DNA from 2 places in the Paraglaciecola sp. 2405UD69-4 genome. Region 2 is predicted to be linked to the other one. Evidence: predicted binding sites of a transcription regulator. Region 2 holds the regulator's gene; the other holds the start of a gene.
The links. Region 2 encodes LexA, which represses DNA repair genes until DNA is damaged. Its sites were predicted from a motif close to TACTGTATNNNNATACAGTA; they were not measured.
Positions count from the first base shown of each region.

Region 1 (14,706 bases), on a different contig from region 2:
CTAATTTTTCTTAAATACATAATCACTTCTTAAAATAAGGAATCACAAGAACAATGGATTAAAAAGGCACAGGGTATTCTTTGAACACACCTGCAATTGCATCAAGGACATCCTCAGCTAACGGGGTGCTGAAGGCTTGAATATTATCAGCTAACTGCTGCATATTAGTTGCACCAATTATGGTAGATGTTACGCCATCAACTTGGTCACACCATGCTAAGGCTAATTGTGCAGGATTAAGTTGATGGGCTTTTGCGATATCGACATACTTAGCGGTAGCAGCATGGGTTGCCGCTGTATCTCTAAATATTCCGTTTCTTTGTTCTAACGTCCAACGGCTACCTTGCGGTCTTTGATTATTTAAATATTTACCACTTAACGCGCCACCAGCTAAAGGTGACCATGGTAAATATGCCACATCTTCTTGAATACAGTTTTCTATCAAATACGGCCAATCTTTAGCATGCAGTAAACTAAACTCATTTTGAATAGATACCATGCGAGGTAAAGCGTATTGATCACTCAACTTAAGGTAGGTATTAATGCCCCAAGGGGTGTCATCAGACAAACCACAAAAACGTATTTTCCCAGCTTTAACACAATCGTCTAACGCTTGCAGTATCTCTAACATCTGCTGGGTTTCTTTGCTTGCACTAGCTTTAGAGAAAGTCACTTGCCCTGGCCAATGCTTTGCGAAATGAGGGGAAACTCGATTTGGCCAGTGTAATTGGAATAAATCAATATAATCAGTTTGCAAGCGTTGTAACGATGCATCAACGGCTTGAATAACACTTTCACCCGTAATTTTTTGACCATCACGAATGTAAGACAAGCCAGGTCCTGCAATCTTACTAGCAAGTATAATGTCTTTTCTACGAGAGCCGTTTGCAGCTAACCAATTTCCAATAATTCGCTCAGTATCGCCGTACTTGTCCCCAGAAGGAGGGACAGGATAAAGTTCTGCTGTATCAATAAAATTGATACCTTGATCCAAGGCGTACTCAATTTGTTTGTCCGCCTCTTGTTGGGTATTTTGAATTCCCCACGTCATACTCCCAAGACACACTCTTGATACTTCTACACCACTGCGACCTAGTTTTGAATATTGCATAACACCTCCTCTGTTTTCTCAATGGTAACAAACTCTTAAGGTGCATTTTATAACATATTCGAACAGAGCAGTGTGTAGTGAAAAATAAAGAACAAATTTAGGAGCCTATATCCAAAAGCAATAGCTAAGAGGCCACATTAATGGTTTGAGTAGCTTCAGCAGTAAAAAAGCCTTTGTCTAAACCTGAAAAGTTATTGTTATGGTTTAGTATGTATTTTTTAGTACGCTGCCCTTCGATTAACCTCAAAAGATTAAGCTGTGATGGATTTTGCGACATACTACTAATATGAAACTTCAAAGCGTCGGGAGCGCTTGGCATATTTTTAATGTCAAATATTAAGACACTCAGGTGAGGTTCGAGTTTTATTCTACCCGCCCCTAAACTCAGTGTAGCAAGGTGCTCAAACTCCCCTCCCTCTAATGGATTTGTTAAAGCATTCATATTGAAGCCTTTTTTAAGGTGCTTAACTAATGCTTTTTTATAGACGGGATCATCTAAACTCAAATCCGCTACCGTAGAGCCAGTCTCTAACTCAGCTCGTAATGACATATCTAAAGCTGCTAGAGGAGCCATGATTTCATATACCCATCTATCAGGCCCTATGTGTCTAACCTGAAATGTGGCGATGTTACTATCGTGAGCCACAGCTAGTGGGGTCAGTAGTATACTGCCTAATAAGAGACAGAAACGAATAGCAATACACATAGATATACCCCTTATATCAAACAGAAGTAGCTAAACTTCATTAAAGCTACTGAACAGTAAAGTCGTTTCTATCTACAAAGCTTCCCATTAAACAAACCGGCACATTAGGCGCACCAGTTTCTAATGCATGATAATGGTATACACCATCAGGAAACTCAGGTGTAGCGTGTGTGTGGCCATTACATTCATCGACCTCCGCGCTCTCACTAGGAACTGTACTTATAGAATCGAGATCGTCATAGGCTCCATAAATAGGAAAGCCATCTTTCGCTAAACCTGCAAATGCAGTTGGGTCTTCGTACTCTATATGAAAGTTAGTACAGCTAATGCCATACAAATCAGTAAAGTCATACTCCTGTGATTCAAAAACGGTATTAATAGACTGGGGAATAAAATGCCAATGATAATAACCAGCGGGATCAGCATGACCACCACAATGGTCCAATGCAGGAATGTTTCCACTACCTGTTCCACCTATACCAGCTTCAGCTGTGGTGACACTAGGGGGATCACCTTTAATGGGAATACCATTAATCCCCACACCAATACTCCCTACGGTTTCTATGTAATATGCTTCAGAACGGAACTCAGGCGAAGTGGGAATTAAATAGGTGATTGTCAAACTAGAATCAAATGGCATGGATAGGCAGTAGCTATATGCCCCGCCACCGCCGGAACGAATATTGCCATCCTCGTCAATAATATCGTAACCATCAGCGTCCATACCTTGTGCGGCGTCTACCAATGATTGAAACCCAGGATTAGTCGCTCCATCATATACGCCAAGTCCAGCCTCATTCCTAGGAGTAGTTATACTATCTGGGCAGTATGGCCCTATTGTCCCTTCACCTTCGGTATCTCCAACAGTATTGGCCGCAAAGGTAAGCTCATAGCAAGTGGTGCTAGTACCATTTTCTAGAGTACAGCTAACGGTATCTTCTGACAAAGGCAACACAGTAAACATATCAGCATCATAATACCCCTCACTTACCTCTACCGTATCAGACTCTGACGTATCATCTGCCACTACAGTATTGGTTGTATCTGAGCTTCCACAGCTCATCAAACCTGAAAATAGCATTAAGGTAGGAATAGACTTTGATTTAAACATGTATTGATACACCCTTTCTATATTCGAATAAGCAGCGTACCAGCTAAATTTGACTTAAAAAGAGCAGAGACTCACTCTTCTTATTCTTTACACATTTAGGGCTTAGAAACTACCAATTTATACACTAAGCACTAAGCTGCTTACCTAAGTGAAGCAGCCAGATAATAGCCTTATAATCAAGACAATATTGTTACCTTTGCTGGCCTACGCCTTAATAAGAATAAGCTTCAATAATTCTCCTTACTTATAAGTAATTTTTGTTGCAGCAGCGAAGCCAAGAAGCCTGCCAACGTACCGAAAATAACAGTTATAACCAGCTGTAATATCACACTAATACTAGCTTCAACATGGATTGCAAAAAAAGTAACTAATCCTAAAAACCACGCCACTATATTGTTTATGACTGGCACGTCTCTTAATGTAATGACAATAATAGCGACAACAAATACCACCAAGCCCAGTGAAGCACTGCCAATGTAAGAAGATAGCGGCCCAATACATAGGTGTGCGACAGCCCCTAAGATAACGCCTAAAGATACGCACAATGCACTTTTAAGCCCATGACTGAAACTCGAGGGATTAGTGAAAAATGCAATCCAACCGATAAACATCACCCAAGGAGCAACACCGAAAGTTACAGTTAACATAGCCGCAAGTGCGGCTACTATGGCTGCAATTAGCGTATCTTTACTGTACCCGAGGGATAAAATGGAATTATGTATATAACGAGTCATAAGTATTCCTATATCAAATTAAAAAGTTAAGAGCACTTCATATCAAGCTCCCATAGAAGCTGTGTGCAGGTTTACGAACCACTCTATGTTCAATGCTTTATAGCAAATAGATTGATGGGAACTGAGCGCACACTATGGCAGACGTTTTTATATGACTCCGCCATTAGCCCTAAGTACCTGCCCGTTAATCCACCCGCCTTCTTCACTTGCAAGAAACGACACTGCATGGGCAATATCCTCAGGACTGCCCAGTCTTTCTAATGGGCTCATTTTTGACATTCGTTCTATTAATTCAGGAGGTTTATTTGAGAAAAACAATTCTGTAGCAGTTGGGCCAGGGGCAACAGCATTCACCGTAATTGAGCGCCCTCTTAACTCTTTAGAAAGCGTGGCTGTTAACGACTCTACAGCAGCCTTGGTTGCTGCATATACACCGTAAGTTTCTAACCTAAGACCAAGAACGCTTGTCGATATATTGATTATTCTTCCGCCGTCAGCTAAGCGCTTTGAAGCTTGACGAAGAGTATTAAATGTTCCTTTTAAATTTGTCTCTATTTGGCTATCAAATAGTTGCTCACTGCTATCAGCAATTAAGGCCAGTTTCATGATCCCAGCATTGTTTACCAATATATCAAGCTTACCAAGTCTGCTTTCAATAGCAGTGAACATGATTTCAACCTCTGTAGCATTTGCCACATCACACTTTACAGATATCGCTTTTACGCCATTATCAATTAGCTTAGTCACTAGGCTTTCTGCGGCCTTTACATCCCTTGAATAATTTACCGCAATGGCATACCCATCATCAGCCAATCTCAAAGCGATACTCGCACCGATACCTTTAGAAGCACCTGTAACTAAAGCAACCTTCGTTTTACACATAATTAAACCCTCTTATTAAAGTACTGAATTCGAGAGTTATTATGATTTATTTATTTCTATTAATAATCATGCAAAAATTGAAAACACTATTCCATTTACTACAACAACGGGGCGCTTATGGATCGTTTTGATGAGATGAAAGTCTTTATTAGGATAGCCGAACGAAAAAGCTTCACGCTGGCAGCTGAAGATTTATTGCTCCCTAAATCCACAGTTACGAACCTACTCAAACGTCTTGAAAAAAGGTTAAACACACGCCTAATAGAGCGCACTACTCGCCAAGTTAACCTAACACCTGATGGAGCGCGCTTCTTTACACGTTGCGCAAATTTGCTCTCTGAACTAGACGAAATGGAAAACCTTTTTTTAAGCTCCAGCCCAAAGGGACTATTAAGGGTCAACTTACAAGGTACCTTAGCAAAACACTTTGTTGTGCCCTATCTAGATACATTTCTTACACAATACCCTGAAATATCCATGCATGTTGCAGAAGATGACAGACAAATAGACTTGATAAATGAGGGAGTAGACTGTGTGTTACGAGCAGGTGAATTAAGTGACTCTAGCCTAATAGGCAGACGGCTTACATCATTAACCCAAGCGACAGTTGCCAGTCCATATTATTTAGAAAAATATGGCACACCCAACTCCTTAGCAGAGCTAAAGCACCATAAAGCAATAGGATACTCGTTAGATACAAAATCAAAGCCAACATCACTGGACTTTATATCCAGTAAAGATCTCTTCAGCTTTGAAATGAACACATCGATTACGGTAGCGGGTGCCGACTTATACACTGGCTCAGCATTGGCAGGACTGGGATTAATACAAGTGCCGCGCTATCGAATTGGCCAAGAACTAGAGGCAGGTAAATTGATAGAAGTGCTAACGAACTTTCCTCCGCCATCAATGCCAGTATCAGTCTTATATCCAAGTAAAAAACACTTATCATCAAGAACCCGCGTTTTTATAGAGTGGCTAACTTTGCGTTTTCGTAACTATGAGGTTTAGCTTTTCAGCAATAAGCTATTAAAGCTGCTAGGTTATTTAACTTAGTAACTTAATTATCTAGGGCGACTTTAAACCTTCTATTAAGAATAGCCCCCCAAAGATTATTTATATCCAGACACAAAAAAGGCTCCCGAAGGAGCCTTTTTCAATCAAAAACTAAATATTAATACTTCACACATCCATGTGTTACACCCTTCGGGCCATGCTGCGCATGTTCTATTTTGTTTCGACGGGCCGGCCCTCCGGAAAATAGTCACGGAGGTATCCATTCAGGGTACCCTACAGAAGCTACGGGCAATAAAAAAGGCCACCTAAGTGACCTTTCTTGAATTGCTTAATTTAGAACTAGTCTAAAATCTTAGCAACAACACCCGCACCTACTGTACGGCCACCTTCACGGATTGCGAAGCGTAAACCTTCGTCCATCGCGATTGGGTTGATAAGCTCTACTTTGAACTTAAGGTTGTCACCTGGCATTACCATTTCTACGCCTTCAGGAAGCTCTACTGCACCTGTTACGTCAGTTGTACGGAAGTAGAACTGTGGACGGTAGCCTTTGAAGAATGGAGTATGACGGCCACCTTCATCTTTAGACAATACATATACTTCTGCTTCGAAGTTAGTGTGTGGGTTGATTGAACCTGGCTTAGCTAATACTTGACCACGCTCTACGTCTTCACGCTTAGTACCACGTAACAACGCACCAACGTTCTCTCCAGCACGACCTTCGTCAAGAAGCTTACGGAACATCTCTACACCAGTACAAGTTGACTTAGTTGTCTCTTTGATACCTACGATTTCTACTTCGTCACCTGTGCGTAAAATTCCACGCTCAACACGACCTGTTACAACCGTACCACGACCTGAAATTGAGAACACATCTTCAATTGGAAGTAGGAAAGGCTTGTCAACGTCACGCTCTGGCTCTGGGATGTATGAATCTAGCGCTTCTGCTAGTTCAACAATCTTCGCTTCCCATTCTGCTTCGCCTTCAAGAGCTTTAAGAGCAGAACCTTGGATTACTGGTAAGTCGTCACCTGGGAATTCGTATTCTGAAAGTAATTCACGTACTTCCATTTCTACTAATTCTAGTAATTCTTCGTCGTCTACCATGTCACATTTGTTCATGAAAACAACCATGTAAGGTACGCCAACCTGACGGCCTAACAAGATGTGCTCACGTGTTTGTGGCATAGGACCATCTGTAGCTGCAACAACTAGGATTGCGCCGTCCATTTGAGCAGCACCAGTGATCATGTTTTTAACATAATCGGCGTGACCAGGACAATCTACGTGGGCATAGTGACGTGTTGGAGTATCATATTCAACGTGAGACGTTGAAATTGTGATACCACGCTCACGCTCTTCTGGAGCGTTATCGATTTGATCAAATGCAGATGCATCGCCACCGTAAGTTTTTGCCAATACAGTTGTGATTGCAGCTGTTAATGTGGTTTTACCGTGGTCAACGTGGCCGATAGTACCTACGTTTACATGCGGTTTAGTACGTTCAAACTTTTCTTTTGCCATTGTCTATTCCCCAGCAAAGTACATTAAAATTGATTTTTTATTGAGATGGGGAGAGACATGTGGTGCTGATAGGCAGATTCGAACTGCCGACCTCACCCTTACCAAGGGTGCGCTCTACCAACTGAGCCATATCAGCATTTCACAAAAATGGAGCGGACGGCGAGAATCGAACTCGCAGCATTAGCTTGGAAGGCTAAGGTATTACCACTATACGACGTCCGCACAACTTGCTCTCATACCATATCAAGCAAAAAGTGGTGGAGGGGGCAGGATTTGAACCTGCGAAGGCTGAGCCGTCAGATTTACAGTCTGATCCCTTTGACCACTCGGGAACCCCTCCAGATTGATGGTGCCGACTACCGGAGTCGAACTGGTGACCTACTGATTACAAGTCAGTTGCTCTACCAACTGAGCTAAGTCGGCACTGCATCAAGTGGGTGCGGATTCTAGAGTAAGATTTCGGGGTGTGCAATAGGGAATTTACAAAAAAATGCATTTTTTATGTTGTTTGCTTGATTTTAGGCCTAACTGCTCAATTTGCAGCCAGTTTTCTGTGAGTAAAGGGCTATTTTTTACTAAGAATATTTAATCCAAGTAAAACTAAATTTTCAAAGAAAGTAACCTTAGGTAATTTTAACTGTTCAACTAATGAGCTAGCACCGCCTGTAATAAAAATTTCATAGTCACTAAAGCGTGAATTAAGGTAATTATTTGCCATCAAAACAAACCCTTGTTGCTGTGCTAAAGACCCTAAATTGACACAATCTTGGGTCGTATCTCCTAAAGCTAATTCTGTTGGTATCTGACTATCAGCAAAAACTTGCGCCGTTTTACTCTGTAAGCTTTCTTTCATAAGTGAAAAACCAGGGGCTATCCAACCACCTAAATGCTCTTGATCAGATAAAATATCGCAAGTATTCGCCGTACCTAAACTCAAAACAGCGACAGGTTTGCTGCTTTTTTCTTTAGCAGCAATCATGGCTAGCCAACGATCCACCCCCATAGTCGACATATCATGGTACGCAAAAGTTAAGCCGTGAGCCTGCTTTTGAGTGGTAGCTATGTGTAATTCTATGCCTAAAGGTAGGGTTAACGCTTCTAGTTGCTCCACCTGTGATGCTTGCCCAACACAAGACAACCAAATTTTTGATACTTGCTTTAAATAGGGAGCTAAGTCAGCAATTGAATCGCAAACCCTTACTGTGGTTAAATCGTCTTCATAGGCAAACTTAATCCTGCTATTACCTATGTCTACTAGCAAACTATGAAACTGGTCTGACACTAACTTCTCCACCGTGATAAGCCTTTAAGCCTTGCTCTGTCTCCAATAAAATAGCACCACTTTCATTTATCCCTCGGCTTACGCCAAAGATAGTTTGTTTACCAACAAGTAACTTAACTGCTTGGTTGGCATACACATCTTTGCTGCGCCAATCGTCAATAAATGGAGCTAAACCATCACGCTCAAATGTATTTAGAGTATCGGTGAGGGTTGATAGTAAATTGGCTGCCAATTGATTTCGTTCTAGTGGATTGTCAGTAAGTTGCGCTAAATCAATCCATGGTTGATCTATTTCTTTTACATTTTTGGGTAGTGATATATTTAGACCTATGCCTATAACTGTTTGGCAACCTAGTCCCATTTGCCCTTCAACTTCTATTAACACACCGGCAAGCTTTTTACCTAAGCCGTAAACGTCATTCGGCCATTTCAATTTAATGCCGTCAACACCACTTAACGCTAATGCTTTAGCCACCGCAACTCCCACAGCCAAACTCAAGCCACCAAGAGCTGCATACCCTCCAGTAAAATGCCAGTACATAGATAAATACAAACTACTGCCGTACGGAGATACCCATTTACGTCCATGTCGACCTCTGCCAGCAGTTTGTGCTTCTGCAAGACAAGCATGACCATTTTCTAAGTCATCAAACTTTTCTTTGATGTATTGGTTTGTTGAACCTATCACATTAAGAACTTCAATAGGTGCTGAATAGCCTGTAGGTAGGTGAGTTGATATTTCTTTCAGGGTAAGAAAGTTTAATGGGCTAGCTAAGCAATAACCTTTGCCTGTTACACTGTAGATATCTAAACCAAGGGCTGTTAATGCTTTTATATGGTTAGATATAGAAGCTCTACTAAGATTTAATGCTTTACCTAAAGCCTCACCAGAATGAAACTCTCCGGTCGCTAAAACCGATAGTAAGGTACTACGTACTTCATCAACGGTTTTACTCATAATGACACTAACCCTTGCTTATCCATCAGCCTTACTTCATTTTCTAAGTCAATTGAGAAAGTTTTATTGACGGCAGCTTTAATACCTCTGGCAAACTGCAACAATTGCTCCCCCGTTCCAGCTCCATCGTTAAACAACACTAGAGCTTGGTTAGGGTGACAACCTATGCCGCCATTCTTTTTGCCTTTAAAACCTAACCTATCAATTAACCATGCAGCTGGCACCTTCACCTTACTTGCATTAACTGGATAACTGGGTATTTCAGGCCACTCTTGTTGTAACTGCGTAAATAAGCTTTTATCAATAATAGGGTTTTTAAAGAAGCTACCTGCATTACCTATTTGCATAGGGTCAGGTAGTTTACTTTTTCGTACTGCCACCACTTTATTGAAAATATCTTCAGGGGTAGGCGAGGTTAAGTTTCGCAATTCACCGTACTGAGTAACTGCCACCCAATTTTTAGGCAATGCTAAAACCACCTGTGTAATAACAAACTGACCTGCGAGTTGCGATTTAAAAATACTATCTCGATAACCAAATAGGCAGTCGTCATGACTTAGGCTTTTTATGCAGTGGGAATCTAAATCAAAATAGTCCACTCTACGAATAAAGCTTTCAATCTCTACTCCATAAGCTCCAATATTTTGAATGGGTGCGGCCCCTACGGTTCCAGGAATTAAAGCTAGATTTTCTAACCCATGTATACCTTGCTGCATGCAAGATGAAACCAGTTGATGCCAATTTTCACCCGCAGCAGCCGTTACTAAATATTCAAAGTCTGATTCTTCTATTTGTATTCCTTGCAGCGCAATTTTAAAAACAGTGCCTTGGTAATCATCTAAAAAAACAGTATTGCTTCCTCCTCCCAGAATACAGAATGGCGTAGCTGGTAAATTCGTAAATTGTTTTTTCAGCGTATCGAATGAATCTATCGAAATAATATTATTACCGGAACTTGATAATCCAAATGTGTGAAGGGAAGTTAAAGAGTGCACTTACATCTAGGGGCTGAGGAATTTGTGACTATTTTAATCGAGAAGCGACTAATTACTAGTAAAAGAAACATAATCTCCCCCAAGCAACCGATTTCATAACAGCACTTTTACTCCTATTCAGAGTTCGCCTAATTTTTAAAAGCGAAAACTTGCATATATATTTTTGGTCAATATACTGTTTATTTATACAGTATTAAATTTGTAAATAATCAATGCACCCGACTATCCGCTACCTTAAAAATAAGAATTTGCTCTGGCAAGCAAACCATGCGTACCATGATATCCAAAACGAACTACATACCGGTTATCAGGAGCTCGATAACGCTTTGCAAGGAGGGTTTCCTGAACATGGCGTAATTGATATTCGTAGCCTCCTTGGTATAGGAGAATTGCGTTTACTGCTACCTAGTATTCTCCTTAGGCAACAACAAAATACGACTGAATTAACCACACTTATCGCTCCTCCCATGGATATCAATGCAGAAATGTGGGCAGAATTTGGGTTATCTATTGAGCGTATAATGCTCATTAGGCCTAACTCCGAACGGGACGTTCTATGGAGCGCTGAGCAAAGCCTAAAAAGTGGCTGTTGCCACAGTGTAGTAATATGGCATAGCAGCTTATCAGTAGCACAAACTAAGCGTTTACAATTAGCTGCTGAAAAAGGTCACTGCCTCCTGTTTATAATCCGTGAACCTAAACAAGAGCAAATTTCTTTGCCGGTAAGCTTAGGGTTACAGTTAAGCCCAGATAAAGCCGGAGTAAACGCCCGAATTACTAAACGTAAAGGCGCCTTTTCCAAAAAAGCATTTACTGTCAATATGCACCACTACTGGCCAGAGATCTGCCAGCCCAAACAAAGCAATGTGCTCACCTTTCCCCTTCGAGCATCGCAGGTGGGCTAATCATGACTCGCCCACCTTGTGTAATGCAGAAGCTCTGGCTGTACTTATATTTTCCTAGCTTACAACTGGACACACTATTACAGCAAAGTTCTGATACAGATATTCACAAACAAGCTTATATCATCTTTGATGAAGCAAAAAACCAAACATGCCAACTGAACGAGGCTGCATATCAAGCAGGTATCCGCTTAGGCATGGGTTTAGGTACTGCATCTATGTTAAAGGCTGATTTACAGGTTATTCCTTACCAAGAAAATATAACCAAAAACAGGCTAAATAATATTGCTCAAAATTTATATTTGGCCACCAGTGATATTTGTTTTTTTAGTCACAATGGACTCTTATTAAGGGTACACAATATGTTGAATCTATACGGTGACTTAGTCACTTATTGGCAGCATATTAAACATATTTTACTCACTCAAAATGTTCATTTTCATTATGCGACCGGACACTCACCTTTAGCAGCTAAACTATTGGCTGTTAAAGCTTGGGATCGCATAACAGATAGTAAAATACATATCGAACAAGCCATGTCCAAATGCACATTACAACATACTGAACTTTCACCTAAATCAATACAAAAGTTAAACCGCGTTGGCATTCATGATGTAGAAGGCTTACTCAAACTGCCCCTTGCTGATATTGCCAAACGGTTTGAAATTGACATAGTGACTTATATTGGCCGGTTAACAGCAGAGCTATCTCATCCTGTTAACTTTTTTCATCCAAAGCCATATTTTGACCAAATTATTGAATTGCTATTTGATGTACAGAGCATACAAATACTACAAAAGCCGCTGCTCCAGTTACTCGCGAAGTTAGAGCTATTTCTAAAAGAACGTGACCTTTTAACTCAAAGCTTAAAGGTTTACTTAAGTCAAAGGGAGCATAATCCCATTAAGTTAGAAGTTAACTCTCAGCAAGGTGAGTATTTAGCTAAACACTGGGAAGATCTGCTCTTTTTGAAGCTGGAAAACATAAGCTTAGAAAGCCCTATTTTTGCCATTCAGCTGATCGCTCCAACAACCTATGTAAGGCGACCTGATAAACAAGATTTATTTGCAGGTAAGCAAGGCTCGTTATCCCCTCTGCAGCTGAGATCTATACTTCAAGCCAAATTAGGAAAAGAAGCCATTTTAACTCCCCAATTGGCCGATGATTACCGCCCAGAACGCACAACATTATTAAATCAAACAAACACAAAGGCTGCTGCTGACTTTCCTCTTTTTGCCCTTCGCCCTAGCTTTTTATTAACACCGCCCCAGCCCCTGCAAGAGAAAGTCCATTTAGCATCAGGGCCAGAGCGCATTGAAACAGGTTGGTGGGACTCTGAATTTATCATCCGCGATTACTTCATTGCATATAATGCTCTAGGCCAATGGTACTGGGTATTTAAAACACCTCATAACAAGTGGTATTTGCATGGTGTGTTTAGTTAATGTCAGCTCCGCTCCAATACGCCGAATTATTCTGTCAAAGTAACTTTAGCTTTTTATATGGCGCGTCTCACCCACAGGAGCTAATAGCGCAAGCAAGCTTTTTGAAATACCAAGCGTTAGCTATTACCGATGAATGCTCGGTAGCGGGCATAGTTAGAGCATATACTGAAATACAAGTGCATAAGCTCAATATCAAACTTATCGTAGGGAGTCTTTTTCGATTTGAACCTAGTCTTAAATTTATATTATTGTGCCCAAACCGGCTAGCTTACGCTGAGCTATGTAGAACCATTACCAATGCACGTAAGCGTATGCCTAAAGGGGAGTACAAACTAGACGAGTGGGACTTGCGGGGGATCAAACACTGCTTGATGATATGGCTACCCACTGGCAACTCAAAAACTGACGAGCACTGGGGAAAATGGTTAGCAAAGTATTACAACAGCAAGGTTTGGCTAGGGTATCAAAGGCATTTAATTGCCAATGAAAACCGCTATTTAAATCATATCAAACAACTTAGCGATATCTATAAACTAAAAATTTGTGCTTGTGGTGGAGTCCTTATGCACAATACCCAGCGGCTCCCATTACAGCACACTCTCACTGCTATTCGAAAAGGCAAACCCATTAGTCAGCTAGGACGTCAGCTTTTTCCTAATAGTGAACGTTATCTACGACCTTTAAACAAACTTAAACATCTATATCAAGCCGATTGGCTTGCTGAAAGTGTACGCATCGCTAGTTTCTGTGACTTTAATTTAAGTGAATTGAAATACGAATACCCTAGCGAGTTAGTTCCAAAAGGCAAAACCGCAACCGACTATCTAAGACAGCTAGTGATCCAAGGAATGGCAATTCGCTTTTCGAGCGGTGCAAGACTCACTTTTGCTATTAAAAGGATCATAGCCAAAGAATTAAAGCTGATAAAAGAATTACAATATGAGTATTTTTTTCTAACTATTTATGATGTTGTGCAGTTTGCACAAAAACATAATATTTTATATCAAGGAAGGGGATCTGCCGCTAACTCAGTAGTCTGTTATTGTTTACAGATTACCGCTGTAGACCCGCGGCAAATATCAGTTTTATTCGAAAGATTCATATCCAAAGAGCGTAAAGAACACCCAGATATAGACGTAGACTTTGAGCATGAAAGACGTGAAGAAATCATTCAATATATTTATAAAAAGTATGGGCGAGAGCGTACTGCTATTGCAGCTACGGTTATTACTTATCGCCACAAAAGTGCAATTAGAGATGTAGGGAAAGCACTAGGAATAAGTGAGCATCAACTAGATTTTTTTATAAAAAACATCAATCACAGAGATAGTGAATTAGGGTGGCAAGGGCAAATAAGTGAGCTTGGCTTTGACAAAGACTCTAGCAAGGGGCAGCTCTTCAGCAATTTAGTAGAAGAAATAAAAGGCTTTCCACGTCATTTGTCACAACATGTTGGAGGCTTTGTCATATCACAAGGCCCGCTCTACCACTTAGTTCCCATTGAAAATGCAGCAATGGCAGAGCGCAGCGTAATCCAATGGGACAAGGATGATTTAGAGAGTTTAGGATTACTCAAAGTAGATGTACTCGCCCTTGGAATGCTAACCGCAATTCGAAAAACTTTCTCACTCATCCAGCAGCATTACCAACACTTATACAGGATTGCTGATATAACCGCTTTAGGCGATGATCAACAAGTATATAAAATGATCCAAGCAGCAGACACAGTTGGCGTTTTTCAAATAGAATCTAGAGCACAAATGAGTATGTTACCGAGACTCAAACCTGCTGAGTTTTACGACCTAGTTATTCAAATCGCTATCGTTAGACCGGGGCCAATTCAAGGTGGCATGGTACACCCTTTTTTAAAACACAGGGCCACTCCCCAATTAATAAAATATCCATCAGAAGACTTAAAAGAAATTCTGGCAAGAACATCTGGAGTACCCATATTTCAAGAGCAAGTCATTAAAATAGCTATGGTAGCAGCTGGCTTTACAGGAGGGGAAGCAGATCAGTTACGCCGCGCAATGGGTAGC
Region 1 is NZ_JBLIXM010000003.1:1,656-16,361, reverse strand. It holds gene ACMUMK_RS12225 (peptidylprolyl isomerase) at 1-20, opposite strand, end outside; gene ACMUMK_RS12220 (aldo/keto reductase) at 59-1,111, opposite strand; gene ACMUMK_RS12215 (hypothetical protein) at 1,236-1,817, opposite strand; gene ACMUMK_RS12210 (YHYH protein) at 1,864-2,928, opposite strand; gene ACMUMK_RS12205 (DUF1097 domain-containing protein) at 3,156-3,662, opposite strand; gene ACMUMK_RS12200 (SDR family oxidoreductase) at 3,810-4,544, opposite strand; gene ACMUMK_RS12195 (LysR substrate-binding domain-containing protein) at 4,662-5,555, shown strand; gene tuf (elongation factor Tu) at 5,901-7,085, opposite strand; tRNA gene ACMUMK_RS12185 (tRNA-Thr) at 7,146-7,221, opposite strand; tRNA gene ACMUMK_RS12180 (tRNA-Gly) at 7,234-7,307, opposite strand; tRNA gene ACMUMK_RS12175 (tRNA-Tyr) at 7,341-7,425, opposite strand; tRNA gene ACMUMK_RS12170 (tRNA-Thr) at 7,433-7,508, opposite strand; gene ACMUMK_RS12165 (type III pantothenate kinase) at 7,651-8,367, opposite strand; gene birA (bifunctional biotin--[acetyl-CoA-carboxylase] ligase/biotin operon repressor BirA) at 8,348-9,325, opposite strand; gene murB (UDP-N-acetylmuramate dehydrogenase) at 9,322-10,320, opposite strand; gene imuA (translesion DNA synthesis-associated protein ImuA) at 10,533-11,225, shown strand; gene ACMUMK_RS12145 (Y-family DNA polymerase) at 11,228-12,667, shown strand; gene ACMUMK_RS12140 (error-prone DNA polymerase) at 12,667-14,706, shown strand, end outside.
Region 1: a site for LexA is predicted at 10,494-10,513, ahead of imuA (translesion DNA synthesis-associated protein ImuA). Genes of this name have one in related genera too.

Region 2 (14,706 bases):
TAAAGCTGTTGTGATAACCTTTGACGACGGCTATAAAAATATTTATGAAAACGCTCATCCAATATTGCGAGAATTTGGATTCCCCTACACTATATTTGTAAACCCTCCACTTATTGGAAAAGCTCACTACCAGTTAGACTGGAAACAAGTACAAGAGATGGCGTCGCAAGGGGTTAGCTTTGCCAATCATGGCAATCAACACACCCATATGTTGACACGAGAAAAAAATGAAACAGAACAGGCCTGGTTACAGCGTTCAATCGAAGACGTGCAACAAGCAGAGCAACAGCTGTTAGCTAAACTCGGCTACAGCCTAAAATATTTTGCTTACCCATATGGTGAATTTAATAACAAGCTGAAAAACAGCCTAGCGGATTTAGGATATATAGGATTTGCTCAGCACAGTGGAGCTATTTCATCTTTTAGCGACTTTTCTGCGTTGCCACGATTTCCTGCAGCGGGTATCTACAGCAACCTGAAAACACTAAAAATCAAAATGAGTGCTCTGGCTATGCCTGTATCTGAGGTTAGCCAGCAAGATCCAGTCATTACCTCATCCCCACAAAAGCTGGCATTTAATGTGAAGGATGAAGATTTAAGACCAAGCCAGATAAATTGCTTTCAAAATAATGAAGTACTACCTAAAGAAATCAACCAAGAACACATAACTCTATCAATTAAAACCATTGATAAAGCCGGTAGACACAGAATAAATTGCACCGCTGTAAGTAAACAAGACAGCTCTAGGTACTACTGGTTTTCACAACCCTTTCTAATGGCCACACCACAAGGGCAGTGGTTAGACTAACCTAAGGTTTTAAGTAAATGCCAATGGGCATCTAAACCTAAGGCTTGCATGCGATTGGTTGTGCCAGACAGGTCAGCTTTCACAAATCCTTGGTGCTCATAAAAAGCTAAAGCTGACCTATTGTTAGCTGCAACATCTAAGCTTAAATGTGTCTTGTTAGCTGCAACAGCTTGCTGCTCCATAAACGCTAACATGGCTTTGCCATAACCTAAACCTTGATAACTGCTAGCAACAGAAAGGTGGCCAACACACCATTCATTGGGTGCTGGCTTAGGGATACAATCTTGAGTGATTAGGCTATTACGGAGTATGGAGTGAACATGTTCAGCCCCGTAAAAATTAAGCAAACTGCTCAAGGTAGCCTGATGAAACTCTTTACTTAATTGACTATGCCATGCAGACACACAGCCAATGGTTTGTTGATTTGTCACCACCACCCAATGATTTAAGTAACCATACTGGCCATCAGGCTCAGTTAGGCAGCTAGCCAAAAACTTTAAAGCAGTTAAGTCCGTATTTATATCCAAAACCGCTGCTAAGGTTTCTGACCCTGAAGCAAAAATAAGAGGGGCTAATGCAATAGCATCAGAAGGGTTAGCCTGCCTAATAATCATTTAAGATTGTTTTAGATACAAGCTAGAGCACATCATTAAGGCTTAGCCCCTGCAATAATTGCAGGCATATCCTCTAAGATTTTCTGCCCCTCACTAACTGGTAGTTTACCGACAGAAAAATCAGGCTTAAAGCGCCCTATAACTTGTGCGCTTGGGTTAATCACTACAACAGAAGAGCTATGGTCTACCAAATAATTGGGATTATCAGTGCTTTCTGTCATGGAGTACATCATTCCCATGGCCCTAACAAAAGGGAAAAGCTGAACATGCTCTGCGGTTGCGGCAATAAAGTCTGGATCAAAAAAGTTGATATATTCATTCAACCTTTCTGTTGAATCTCGGTTTGGATCCACCGAAATAAAAATCACCTGAAGCGGCTTATCTGTAGGGATTTTCTGTAGTTCAGGATAGATACCTTTTAATTCCGCTAAGGTAGTCGGGCAAATATCAGGGCAATAGGTATAGCCAACAAAGACCAAACTCCAATGATCCTTCAAGTCGGCTATAGTGAGGGCCTCTCCCTTATGAGTTACCAACTCAAAGTCAGGTAAAGCTCGCGCTTGAGGATACAGACTAATATGCTCGGTTTGGGGCCCTGTCTGCGGCGGTGCAATATACACAGAGGCTATCAACCCCAAAATTAAGGCTACCAAAGCAATAACGCCGGCTTGAATTTTACTCATTTATACACTTGTCTCTAGCTTTAAAACTGTAAGTAATGATCCACTAATAACACCACAAACAACACCATAAGATGAATAATAGAGAACCTAAAGGTTTCTATTGCGGTTTTATTATTAGCTGCAAATTTTAGTTTCCAAGCGTAATACAAAAAGCCCGCATTTAATACAGTTGATCCAAGGAGATAAATCAAACCAGTCATGCCTGTTAAGTAAGGTAATAAACACACCACACTCAATAAAACTGTGTACAGCAAGATAGACGTTTTAGTAAATTCAATACCATGGGTAACAGGTAACATTGGCACTTTAGCCCGAGCATAATCTTTCTTTCGATGAATAGCCAAAGCCCAAAAATGGGGTGGAGTCCAAGTGAAAACAATCAAAACTAATAGCAGGGCATTGGCGTGAACTTCACCTGTTACTGCTGTCCAGCCTAAAAGCGGGGGGATAGCGCCAGCTAATCCGCCTATTACAATATTCTGTGGAGTAGCACGTTTTAAGTACATAGTATAAACAACGGCATAACCAAGAAGACCGGCTAACGTTAAAAAGGCAGTTAAACGATTTACCCATACCTCCAAAATCACATAGCCAATGAGTGTTAATAAAGCTGCAAAAATAAGAGCTTTTTGAGGTGTAACCTTTCCTTTTACAACGGGCCGATTAAATGTTCGCGCCATTTGGCTGTCTATTTTACGGTCGACTACGTGATTAATCACGGCAGCAGCAGATGATAAAAAACCGATACCAATTAGCCCTGCAATAAGCACTTGCCAACCAACCCAAGACTCAGTAGCCAAACACATACCTACCAAGGCCGTCAGCAGCAGTAATAGCACCACTTTAGGTTTGGTCATTTCATAGTAATCTTTGCATGCACTGTAAAAATTAGTCGTGCTTATTGGTTGTGCCGCAGTTATAACTTTACTCATAACTTTCTCTCCTATATTTTGCGATATAAGGTGTAGGCAATAGCCACCAAGGACAACAGCAAACAAGCGGCCATTGCGTTATGCATTACTGCTATAACCACGGGTAAACTGAATACCACATTGCTCACACCTAAAATTACTTGCACCCCAAGAATAAGCACCATGACGACTGACAGCCTTTTGATTAACTTCGAGTTAGATAAGGCAAACAAGCGAACACCCAACCAACACAAATATAAAAAGGTAATTAAAGCACCTGCTCTATGTAAAATGTGCATAGTCACCCGCTCATTGTAATCATGGGCACCATATTCATAGTTCTCTACGTCAGGAACGCTGAATGCTCCTAAAAAGTCTAACCTGCCTAACCAGCCAGGTTCACATATGGGTAATTCTGTACAGGCTAAAGCAGCATAATTTGCAGACGTCCAGCCTCCCAACGCAATTTGCACTGTTACGATAAACAGCCCCAAAATCGTAAATTTTCGAAACTCCCTTAATCGATGATCCCCTCCTGGAATACGATAAGGGCTCAGTTTTAAATATAGTAAGAACAAACAGGAAAGTAAGGTAAATCCCCCCAACAAATGCCCCATGACAACCACAGGGAGCAAATTGAGGGTAACCGTCCACATTCCCAGCGCTCCTTGAAAGCACACTAAACACAGTAAGAAAAAGGGAAGTTTTACGGGGGCGTGTTCGGCTCTTTTTAATGAGCTAGCAACAAAAATTATTAAAATCACAAACCCAAGACCACTAGCAAAGTAACGATGGATCATTTCATTCCATGCTTTATGCTCTTCAAAGGGCCTATCAGGAAAAGCCTGCTGCGCGGTTTCTATATTTTCGGTTGTTTTTGCAAAACTCAGATGGCCGTAACAGCCCGGCCAATCGGGGCAACCCAAACCCGCATCGGTTAGTCGAGCATAAGCGCCCAACACTATCACAACAAAAGCCAACGCTATGCTCAATACCACAAGCTTTTTCATTGAACCCCTCCTAACCAATACGTGATAACTTCAACACTTTACGAATATCAAAAAGCATATCTCTGCTATGTAGAATGGCGTCCTCTTTGTTGTCGTAAACTGGATAACGGAGAATGATGTTATTTAAGGTGTCTGCAATAAAAATGCCCTGAATATCAGTATCTTTGAAGACTTGCTTGAGGGTTTCTTCATTGGTGTTCACCACTCTATATTCTGCTTGCTCATTGGCTAAAGCAAGTTGCTCAGTATCACTACCTGCAAATGCTAATACTAGAGTTTCAGCTCTGTTTCTTTCTTTACCTAAAGCACTATGTACTTGGGCAATACTGTACAAAGCATTCTTGCAAGACTCTGTACATTTCTCGGGTAAAACATAAAGCAATTTCCATTTTGGGTCGACCGACTTAACTTGTAGCGTTCCCATGTCTAAGGCCGGTTGTATTAGCTCACCCTTGTTTGTCGCAGCTTGATTAAACCAGTTATTGTCTAGGGCAATTTTTGCCAAAATAACAGGTAACATGAAAGCTGTAATAAAGATAAAAATTGTACGCTTGTTAGTTGCTTTTTCATCGCTACTCATGACGGCTCCTTAGTTGCTTTTTACGTTGTGCCAAAACAAAAACTGCAATAGCAGCAATGGCTAACAGAAACCACTGCACTGCGTAAGCTATATGTTTTTCTGGCGGCATCACCACTGCTTGCCAATGTCGCTCAAAACCTGAATCAGGCTCGGCGTTTAACAATACGACTAACGGCAGAAAGTCATGGTCAAAATGTTGCGCCATGATTTCTATATCTATTTGCTGTAAGACCTTCGGCCACTGACCATCAAAGACTGCGGTCTCTTTCACCATAGGATTCTTATTAGGAATAGCGACCACTCCTGAATACTCTCTTGAGTCTGCACTTAGGTTTACTAGTGGTAAATGACCGCGACTTTCCATGGCTGCCACCCATCCAAAGTTAGCAAGCACCCAAGCTGAATTTGTGTAAACAGGCACTAAAACATGATAGCCAACGCGGCCTTTGTGGATTTTATTGTCAATCAAAAAATACTTGGTGCGCATTGCTTCACCCACAATAGAAACGGGCATATCTAAAATATCGTCAAAACTTTTATCTAGCAGTGCTGTTATTGTCATTTGCTCTTCACTTTGGCCTTGTTGAATAGATAACAATCGTTCTGTCTTCTGCTGCGCTCTTTGTAATTGCCACACACCTAATGCAAACATAATGACAACCGCTGTAAATGTTACTAAGCTAGCTACCATTGAAAAGTGTGACTTAGTGCTGTTTACAGCCATCGGTTACCAGTACTTTGGAGTGGCAAAATGATCGTTAAGCTAATCATTGGGGCGTTACTATTATTTATGGTATTCAACCTTTTTAAAGCCATGATGGTGATGTTAAAAAATGACCCTAACCAAGCACCAATGAGCAAATTTATTGGACGTAGACTCATAATATCTGCGCTTATCATCCTCTTAATACTCTTAGCTATGGCAACAGGTCTGATAACACCAAACCCATCACCATATTAAGGGCCACCAACCCCGAGATAACCAGCAAAAGTCACTGTTTTATAAAATATAAACAAAGAAAAACAGCATCACCCAAACCACATCAACAAAGTGCCAGTACCAACTGCCAGCTTGAAAAGCAAAGTGGTTATCTGGTGTGAAATGCCCCTTGAACACCCTAAGTAACATTACCAATAAAATGACTGTTCCTAAGGTGACATGAAATCCATGAAAGCCAGTTAACATAAAGAAAGTATTTCCATAAATGCCGGCATCTAGGGTTAGCCCCATTTCCGTATAGGCATGGATATACTCCTCAACCTGCAAGGCCAAAAAGATACACCCTAAAACAACGGTAATACTTAACCAGATTTTGAGCTTTTGTCGTTTATTCTCTTCTAAAGCTAGATGGGCCATATGGCAGGTAACTGAAGAAACCATTAATATAATAGTGTTTATAAGCGGTAAGCCATACCAGCCCATTGCCTCGGTTTTGGTGCCGCCTGGGGTTTCGATTAAGGGCCAAACTGCATTAAACATGGGCCACAAAACCTCACCTGTCATATCGTTATTAGATGCGCCGCCAAGCCAAGGCACAGCGATAACTCGTGCATAAAATAAAGCCCCAAAAAAAGCCGCAAAAAACATCACTTCAGAAAAAATAAACCATGCCATTCCTTGCCGGTAAGAGCGTCCTAATTGGGAGCTGTACATGCCACTCATAGATTCATGAATTTGGTTTCTGAACCAACCAAACAGCATAACAACTAATGTAATTAGCCCTGCAGCTAAAATAAAACCACCATATCCGTCTTTATCTCTTGTGGTTTCAATGACAAAATTTCCAGCACCAACGGCGATAAGAAACAAAGCAACCGCCCCCATAAAAGGCCAAGGGCTTTCTGCTGGTACATAATACTTTTCATATTTTTCAGACATTTTTGCTCTCCTAACCCCTTAATTCATCACTACGACTTCTTGGATATCAGAAGAAGGAGTGACGTTATATAGGGTGTATTGAACGGTAAAATAAGTAATATTTTTAGGTAGTTGTGGGTCAACATAAAACTTCATGGGCATATGCACTTCTTCGCCAGCGTTTAAGGTTTGTTGTTCAAAACAAAAACACTCTGTTTTATTCATGTATAGCGCCGCAGGACCAGGAGATACAGAAGGTACAGCCTGGCCAACAATTAAAGAATTAGCTGGATTACGAACATAAAAGTTCACTTGGCTCATCTCACCGGGGTGAACTTTTACTTGTCGTGTTTCGGCTTTAAACTCCCATGGCATACCCGTATTGATACGCGTAATGAAATCCACGGTTATCAAGCGACTTTTGTCCACCTCAACAGATTCATACACAGCTGCTGTTTCTGACGTTTTACCATTAATACCCAGCGCATCGCATAGCACATCATAGAGAGGCACTAAGGCAAAACCAAAACCAAACATACCCAAAACAATAGCAAGTAACTTCACTACCATTTTGTTGTTTTTGCTTCGTTCTTGCTGCTTATTCATAGAATTTAGCCCTAGGGTATTTACTTCACTTCAGGGGGTGTTTCAAAGCTGTGATAAGGAGCAGGAGAGGGAATTTCCCACTCTAATCCTTCAGCCCCTTCCCATACTTGGTCCGATACAGGCTCGCCTTTTTTCTTACAGGCTTTAATCAAAACAGCTAAGAAAATAAGTTGCGACAGACCAAAGGCAAAGCCACCTATACTGATCCACTTATTGAAGTCGGCAAACTGTAAAGCATAATCAGGGATACGTCTGGGCATGCCCGCTAAGCCAACAAAATGCATAGGGAAAAACAACACATTCACAGAAATGAGTGAACACCAGAAATGCCACTTGGCTAAGCCAATATCGAACATCTTTCCGGTCCACTTAGGTAACCAATAATACACTGCCGCCATAATTGAAAATATCGCGCCAGTTACAAGTACATAATGAAAATGCGCCACCACAAAATAGGTATCATGGTATTGAAAATCTACTGGAGTGATAGCCAACATCAGGCCAGACAAGCCCCCTATGGTAAATAGCACAATAAAGGCTAAGGCAAATAGCATAGGCACTTCAAATGTCATTGAGCCTCGCCACATAGTGGCAACCCAGTTAAATACTTTTACCCCAGTAGGTACTGAGATCAGCATAGTAGCGAACATAAAAAACAGCTCTGCGGCCACTGGCATACCTGTGGTAAACATATGATGCGCCCACACAACAAATGACAACAAAGCAATAGAGGCTGTGGCGTAAACCATAGAGGCATAACCAAATAAACGCTTTCTGGCAAAAGTTGGAATGATCTGCGAAATAATCCCAAATGCCGGCAAAATCATTATGTACACTTCAGGGTGCCCAAAGAACCAAAAGATATGCTGGAACATGACAGGATCACCACCACCAGCAGCATCAAAAAAGCTTGTTCCAAAGAATTTATCTGTGAGTACCATAGTTACAGCACCCGCTAAAACAGGCATAACAGCGATAAGTAAAAACGCGGTAATCAGCCAAGTCCAAACAAACAAGGGCATTTTCATCCAAGTCATACCTGGCGCCCGCATGTTCCAGATTGTGACTATCACATTGATTGCGCCCATAATCGAAGACGCCCCCATAATATGCACCGCAAATACAAATAAAGCGGTACCATCATTACTGTAAGTGGTTGAAAGAGGCGCATAGAATGTCCAGCCAAAAGCAGGGCCGCCACCTTCCATGAACAATGAAGATAGTAAAATTGCAAAAGCAAAAGGTAAGATCCAGAAGCTCCAGTTATTCATTCTAGGCAAAGCCATATCTGGCGCACCTATCATCATAGGGATTAACCAGTTAGCCAACCCAGTAAAAGCAGGCATAACCGCTCCAAACACCATGATCAAACCATGAACGGTGGTCATTTGGTTGAAGAAGTTTGGCTCTACAATTTGCAACCCGGGTTGAAATAATTCAGCGCGGATCACCATAGCCATGGCGCCGCCGGTTAGAAACATAATAAACGCAAACCACAGATACAAAGTACCTATGTCTTTATGGTTAGTAGTGTATAACCAACGCTTTATACCAGTTGGTATATGATGTTCGTGGTGCTCTTCGTCATGAGGGCCATCATGATGAGTGTTATTGGTTGTTACAGTCATGGTCACCTCTCCTATTTTCCGTTCATTGCAGCGTGAATGTCTTTGGCTTGCACCAAGTCACCAGTATTGTTTCCCCAAGCGTTTCGCTCATAGGTAACAACAGCGGCTAATTCAGACATGGTTAATTGCTTGGCATAAGCCTGCATGGCAGTGCCAGTTACACCGTTAAGTAAAATATTAATATGTTTAGGTTGGTCGGCAGTAGCAACTTGACTACCTTTAAGCGCTGGAAATACCCCCTGCAAGCCCTCTCCGTTAGGCATATGACAAGCTGCGCAATTGGCGTTATAAACTTTTTCTCCTAGCGCCATAGACTCTGCCATGGTCATATTCATAGCCAATAACCTTTGCTCTTCTTGCTTGGCTTTTAGCTGGATATTCTCTTGTTCCGTGATCCACCTATCATATTCAGCAGGCTCTTTTGCAATAACAACAATTGGCATAAAGCCGTGGTCTTTACCACACAACTCAGCACATTGGCCTCGATAAATACCGGGGTCGTTAACTAAGGTCCAAGCATCATTAATAAAACCTGGGTTTGCATCTTGTTTCACAGCAAAATCAGGCACCCACCAAGCATGGATCACATCATCAGAGGTAATAAGAAAACGTACTTTTTGACCGGTGGGAATAACCAGAGGCCTATCAACCTCCAGTAGATAATTTTCGCCTTTTGCAAATTTTCCAGATATTTGTTCGGCTTGTGTTGCCATTTTTGAGTAATACTCAAGGTCGTTATCCATATACTTGTAATGCCATTTCCACTGAGAGCCAGTTACTAAGACTGTCACTCCGGGCTCACTAGCATCTTCCATTTCTATTAACAGCTTCATCGCCGGTACGGCCATAGCAATCAAGATAATGAAAGGAATAACAGTCCAGGCTATTTCTACTTTGACGCTCTCATGAAAATTAGCGGGTTTAGCACCCCGAGATTTTCGGTGAAAATACATAGAAATGAACATGGTGATAAACACACCAGCACCAATAACAATACAAATAATGAACATCAACATATGCATGTCATAAACTTCAGCGCTTATTTCAGTTACGCCTTTAGTCATATTTAATTGATATTGATTAATTTTATCCGTGGCTTCTGCAAATACTGGAGTGGTAGCGAATAAGGGTAATAATATTCCAGTCTTGGGCAAAATTCTCTTCACTTGACACCTCATAAACGTTTTACGTATTAGTATTTATTCATTGTCAAAAACACCAGAAGCGAGAGATTACGCAATAACAATGGTTAAATATACGTTAATTTATTGTTACAAATTGATACGAGAAAGTTAAGAATGGACTATTTTATAGGGGTTCGTCTAGCTTTTTTGTATAAAATACAAACTAAAGTTTATTTTTTAAGCATTTAAATGTTAAATGATTTACAAGGAGAGAAGTGAACTAAAAAGTTACAAAAGCAGGTAAGTGTTAGCTAAAAAGCGCAATCAAGGTAACTGCGCTTTTATGTGTTTTACTGTAAAAAAGGTTACATCCAATCAGCGTTACGAATTACACCAACAGCAATACCTTCGATATTGAAAGGTTGATTAGCCAAATCAACTTTAATAGGCGCAAAATCATCGTTCTCGGCATGCAGTAACACTTCACGGCCCTTTTTCTCTAGGCGTTTTACTGTCACATCTTCATCTACACGGGCCACAACAACTTGACCATTATGGACATCAGTAGTGCGATGCACGGCTAATAAATCACCGTCCAAAATACCGATATCTTTCATACTCATACCGTTTACTCTCAATAAAAAATCAGCACTGGGCTTAAACAAACTTGGATCAACTTGATAATGCCCTTCAACATGCTCTTGAGCTAAGATAGGCTCACCAGCAGCAACCTGACCAATTAGTGGTAAACCAAGATCTTCGAGTTGATCTTCAATAGGTGTGTTGAGTTTTATACCGCGAGAAGTTCCCGGTAAAATTTCGATAACCCCTTTACGTGCCAAAGCTTTTAAATGCTCTTCAGCTGCATTGGCTGATTTAAAACCAAGGTTTCTGGCAATTTCAGCTCGGGTGGGAGGCATACCTGTATCTAACATAGTATCTTTTATGAGTTGTAAAACTTCTTCTTGTCGTTTCGTTAATGGACGCATAACCAGCCTGTTTATCTATACAGTTAGTGTGAGTATATACAGTTATTAAAAAACCTCAAATTTGTTTTACATTGATTAAGGAGAGTCAAATGAAGAACATACTTTTTATTTGTAGCCGGAACCAATGGCGCAGCCCAACTGCTGAAAAGGTTTGGAAAAATCACCCAGAGTTAAACGTCAGGTCCGCAGGTACTAGCCCAAGGGCGAAAAGAACGGTAAGTGTCAAAGACATTCAATGGGCAGATGTGATTTTTGTGATGGAGGAAAAACACAAAAGCCGGCATATGCCGGCCGTGCTAATTCATTAGTACCTAGCTTTAGTCTTTAACCCCTTTCAACAAAAAACCAACAGACATAGGTAAAGTGAAAAACGGTGCCAACATCATAAAGGCTAGAATCGGCCCTACTTTTTGTGGAGGTGGCTCAAACGAACTAATCACCCCATATCCAAACAGATAAGGCAACAATATATAAGCCAAGGTAAAGGCACTAAACATCCAGACAGACGGCTTAGATTTTTTCAAGAACAAGTAAGCCGATACTGCAAATACCATTGCCCAGAGTATGGATGGGATATGCATAAACATGTCGACCTCTAGGTGAGATACACCACTTTCGTTCCATGCAATTCCCCAATATTCGCTATTAAACAATATGTAATGCACTTCACCCGCCATCAAAAGCTGCCACAAATGCTCTGAAGGCATACGCATGTTTGACAACCAACCAACAAATAAAGCAATGGTTGGCAACGCCAGTACACATAAAAGAATGCTGAGTGTTTTTACAAAACCTGTTGTTCTAATCATCGCTTTTTGCCCATCCCAAATCGCCAGTGTGGTTTGTCTTAGTAGCCAGTTGTTTGCATCTTGATTGGTCTGCTGGCGCTCTGTGTATTCCTCTTCTATATCGCCTATTAGCTCGTCACGATAGGTTGGATTAGCTAATCGTGACAACAGCCAAGTCGCTAACTTGGACATAGTTGTGTGCTGTTTTTGAGATGAATGAGTATTAAGCATGTCCACCTCCCACTGTCAGTACAACACCTTGCCACATGGTATCCATGGTTTGCTTAGCGTGTTTAAGTGCTGCCTTACCTTCAGCTGTTACCGAAAAAAAGCGCTTAGGTCTTCCGCCACGTTGCGCGGTGGCCTCTCCGAGTTTAGACACGACCAAACCTTTTTTCTCCATTCGTTCTAATGTTGAGTACAAAGCCCCTAAAGCAACATCTCTGTTTATTTCGCGCTGTAAAAGCTGACGAATAGCCGCACCATATGCATTGGTTTCTAAGCGCAACAATGCGAGCAAAACAACTTGTTCAAATTCACCTAACGTTTTCTGATTCATCACACCCTCCCTATATTTCCTACAATGTAGTTTTTAAAAATAGGCTTTGCAAAAAAAATTACTACATTGTAGTAATTTTAATGTATACCAAGGTATACAAAGCAATACGGGATAAAGTAGAACTTGATAGACTCAGTCCGCTTAAATTGAAGTGCCCCCAGACAGTTTTTTACCAAGCATTTCAATCAGCAAAAGCAAACTGCATATTCTCTGTGATATCCTTTACTGGTTCTAAAACCTATTAGTTGAGAGAGAAAATGTGGCTGGGTAAATTGCTACTAACAATCGTTACAATCCCTACAAAGTGGTTAGTAAAAGCCACCAGTACACCGACAGATATCGAAGGTGAATTGGGTATAGATAAATCCAAACCTATCGTTTATTTACTGCGTACTCATTCCATTACCGATCTTATCGCACTAAAAATGTCTGCAAAAACTTTAGGCTTACCTAAACCAACAGACACGATTGAAGTCGCAGGGGAAAGCCATGCTTCTTGTTTGTTTTTACAAAAGCCAAGGTCAGTGCTCAATCGTAAAAAAAGTAATACCGATATTCTTGAAGACGCAACAGAACTATTCAAATTACACAGAGAAAACCCAGATTTAGATATTCAAATAGTCCCTGTATCTATTCTTTGGGGCCGGGCCCCCGACAAAACCCTATCAAGTTGGTCTGACATTATTGCCAATCAGGTATCACCTAGCTGGCTGCGTAAATTCTTTATTGTGCTGTTTTTAGGGCGCGATAACTTTGTTTGTTATAGCAAGGCAGTGTCGTCTCGAGCCATGGTGCAACTCAAAGGCGACGACCAAACCATAGCTCACAAATTAGTTAGAGTCGCCGGCACTCACTTTCATCGCAGGCAGCAAACCCTTACTGGCCCCAATATTTTAGAAAGGCATGAATTATATAACGGCGTGTTAGGCTCTGAATTTGTACTTAAAGCCATAGATGACCGCGCCAAAACAAAAAATATTAGCCAGCAAAAAGCCAAGCTTGAAGCCAAAAAATATGTAGATGAAATTGCCGCAGATTACCGGCCAGGGCTAATCCGCCTTGGCGAAAGGATCTTAACTAAGATATGGAATAAAATTTACAACGGCATAGAAGTTAATCACGCTGAAAAAGTCCGAAACCTAGCACAAAATGGCCACGAAATTATCTATGTTCCTTGCCATCGTAGCCATATGGATTATTTGTTACTCACCTATGTTATTTACCATCAAGGATTAGTAACTCCAAGAATAGCTGCAGGGATTAACCTTAACTTTCCACCTGTTGGCGGCATTTTGCGTAAAGCCGGAGCATTTTATTTACGCCGCAGTTTTGCTGGCAATAAACTATACACAGCAGTGTTTCGTGAATACTTAGAGTTGCTTTTCAAAAAAGGCAATTCAGTAAAGTATTTTCCTGAAGGTGGTCGCAGTAGAACAGGGCGTTTACTGCCCCCTAAAACTGGCATGCTCGCCATGACAATGCAAGCTGTAGCAAAAGGTATAAACCGCCCTGTGAGTATAGTGCCTGTTTACATAGGCTACGAACATGTAATGGAAGTATCCAGTTACGTTAAAGAGCTTAATGGCAAAAGTAAGCAAAAAGAATCTTTTTTCCAAATATTCTCAGCCATTAAAAAGCTTAAAAATTACGGTACTGGCTTTTTAAACTTTGGCGAACCTATCAATCTTACTAACTTTTTAGATCAACAAGCCCCAAATTGGCGAGAAGAGCAGCAAGCCAATGTTGATAAAAAGCCCCAGTGGTTAACACCTGTAGTGAACAGCCTTGCCACAGAGGTGATGAGCAGAATTAACCAAGCGGCGGCGGTAAACGGCATGGCGCTTTGCTCGTTATGCTTGTTGTCATCGAATAAACATGCCATGTCGAGGATAGAGTTAGAAACAGCAATGGATCATTTTATTGCGCTACTCAAAGACTCTCCATACAGCGAAATGGTAACAATACCAGAAACTAGCGGAGCCGAATTACTAGCAAACACACTAAAACTCAACAAGCTCACAGTGACCGAAGACAGCTTTGGCGAAATCGTTTCTCTAAAAGAAAGTACTGCCGTGGCCCAAACCTATTACAGAAATAACATTCTACATTTGTTCGCTTTACCCGGACTAATAGCTGCCATAGTGTTCGCACACGACGAGCTAGACAAATCACAAATAGTTAAACTAACCGGAAACCTCTACCCATTACTTAAGCAAGAGCTTTTCATGCACATGGACCATCAAGAAGCACAAGAATACATAGAGTCACTTATAGATCAGATGTTGAGTATGGGTTTGTTAGTTGACGAAAATGGAAAAATTCAGCATGCCACGCCTTCAAGCCATGCCTTTTACTCTGTGTATTTACTTAATCGCAGCATTCAAGAAACCCTGCAACGTTACGCACTTGTACTCACTTTGCTGTGCAAAGAAGAGCAAATAAACCGCAAAGAGCTAGAAAAACAAAGTACACAGTTTGCAGCTCGGTTGTCAGCTTTAAATGGCATTAACTCTCCTGAGTTTTTTGATAAAAAAGTACTCGCGACCTT
Region 2 is NZ_JBLIXM010000004.1:84,670-99,375, reverse strand. It holds gene ACMUMK_RS14410 (polysaccharide deacetylase family protein) at 1-808, shown strand, start outside; gene ACMUMK_RS14405 (GNAT family N-acetyltransferase) at 805-1,422, opposite strand; gene ACMUMK_RS14400 (SCO family protein) at 1,458-2,105, opposite strand; gene cyoE (heme o synthase) at 2,126-3,037, opposite strand; gene ACMUMK_RS14390 (COX15/CtaA family protein) at 3,049-4,026, opposite strand; gene ACMUMK_RS14385 (hypothetical protein) at 4,037-4,606, opposite strand; gene ACMUMK_RS14380 (SURF1 family protein) at 4,599-5,330, opposite strand; gene ACMUMK_RS14375 (DUF2909 domain-containing protein) at 5,358-5,567, shown strand; gene ACMUMK_RS14370 (cytochrome c oxidase subunit 3) at 5,607-6,485, opposite strand; gene ACMUMK_RS14365 (cytochrome c oxidase assembly protein) at 6,504-7,070, opposite strand; gene ctaD (cytochrome c oxidase subunit I) at 7,091-8,698, opposite strand; gene coxB (cytochrome c oxidase subunit II) at 8,710-9,783, opposite strand; gene lexA (transcriptional repressor LexA) at 10,188-10,811, opposite strand; gene ACMUMK_RS14345 (hypothetical protein) at 10,901-11,119, shown strand; gene ACMUMK_RS14340 (hypothetical protein) at 11,129-11,830, opposite strand; gene ACMUMK_RS14335 (PadR family transcriptional regulator) at 11,823-12,158, opposite strand; gene plsB (glycerol-3-phosphate 1-O-acyltransferase PlsB) at 12,416-14,706, shown strand, end outside.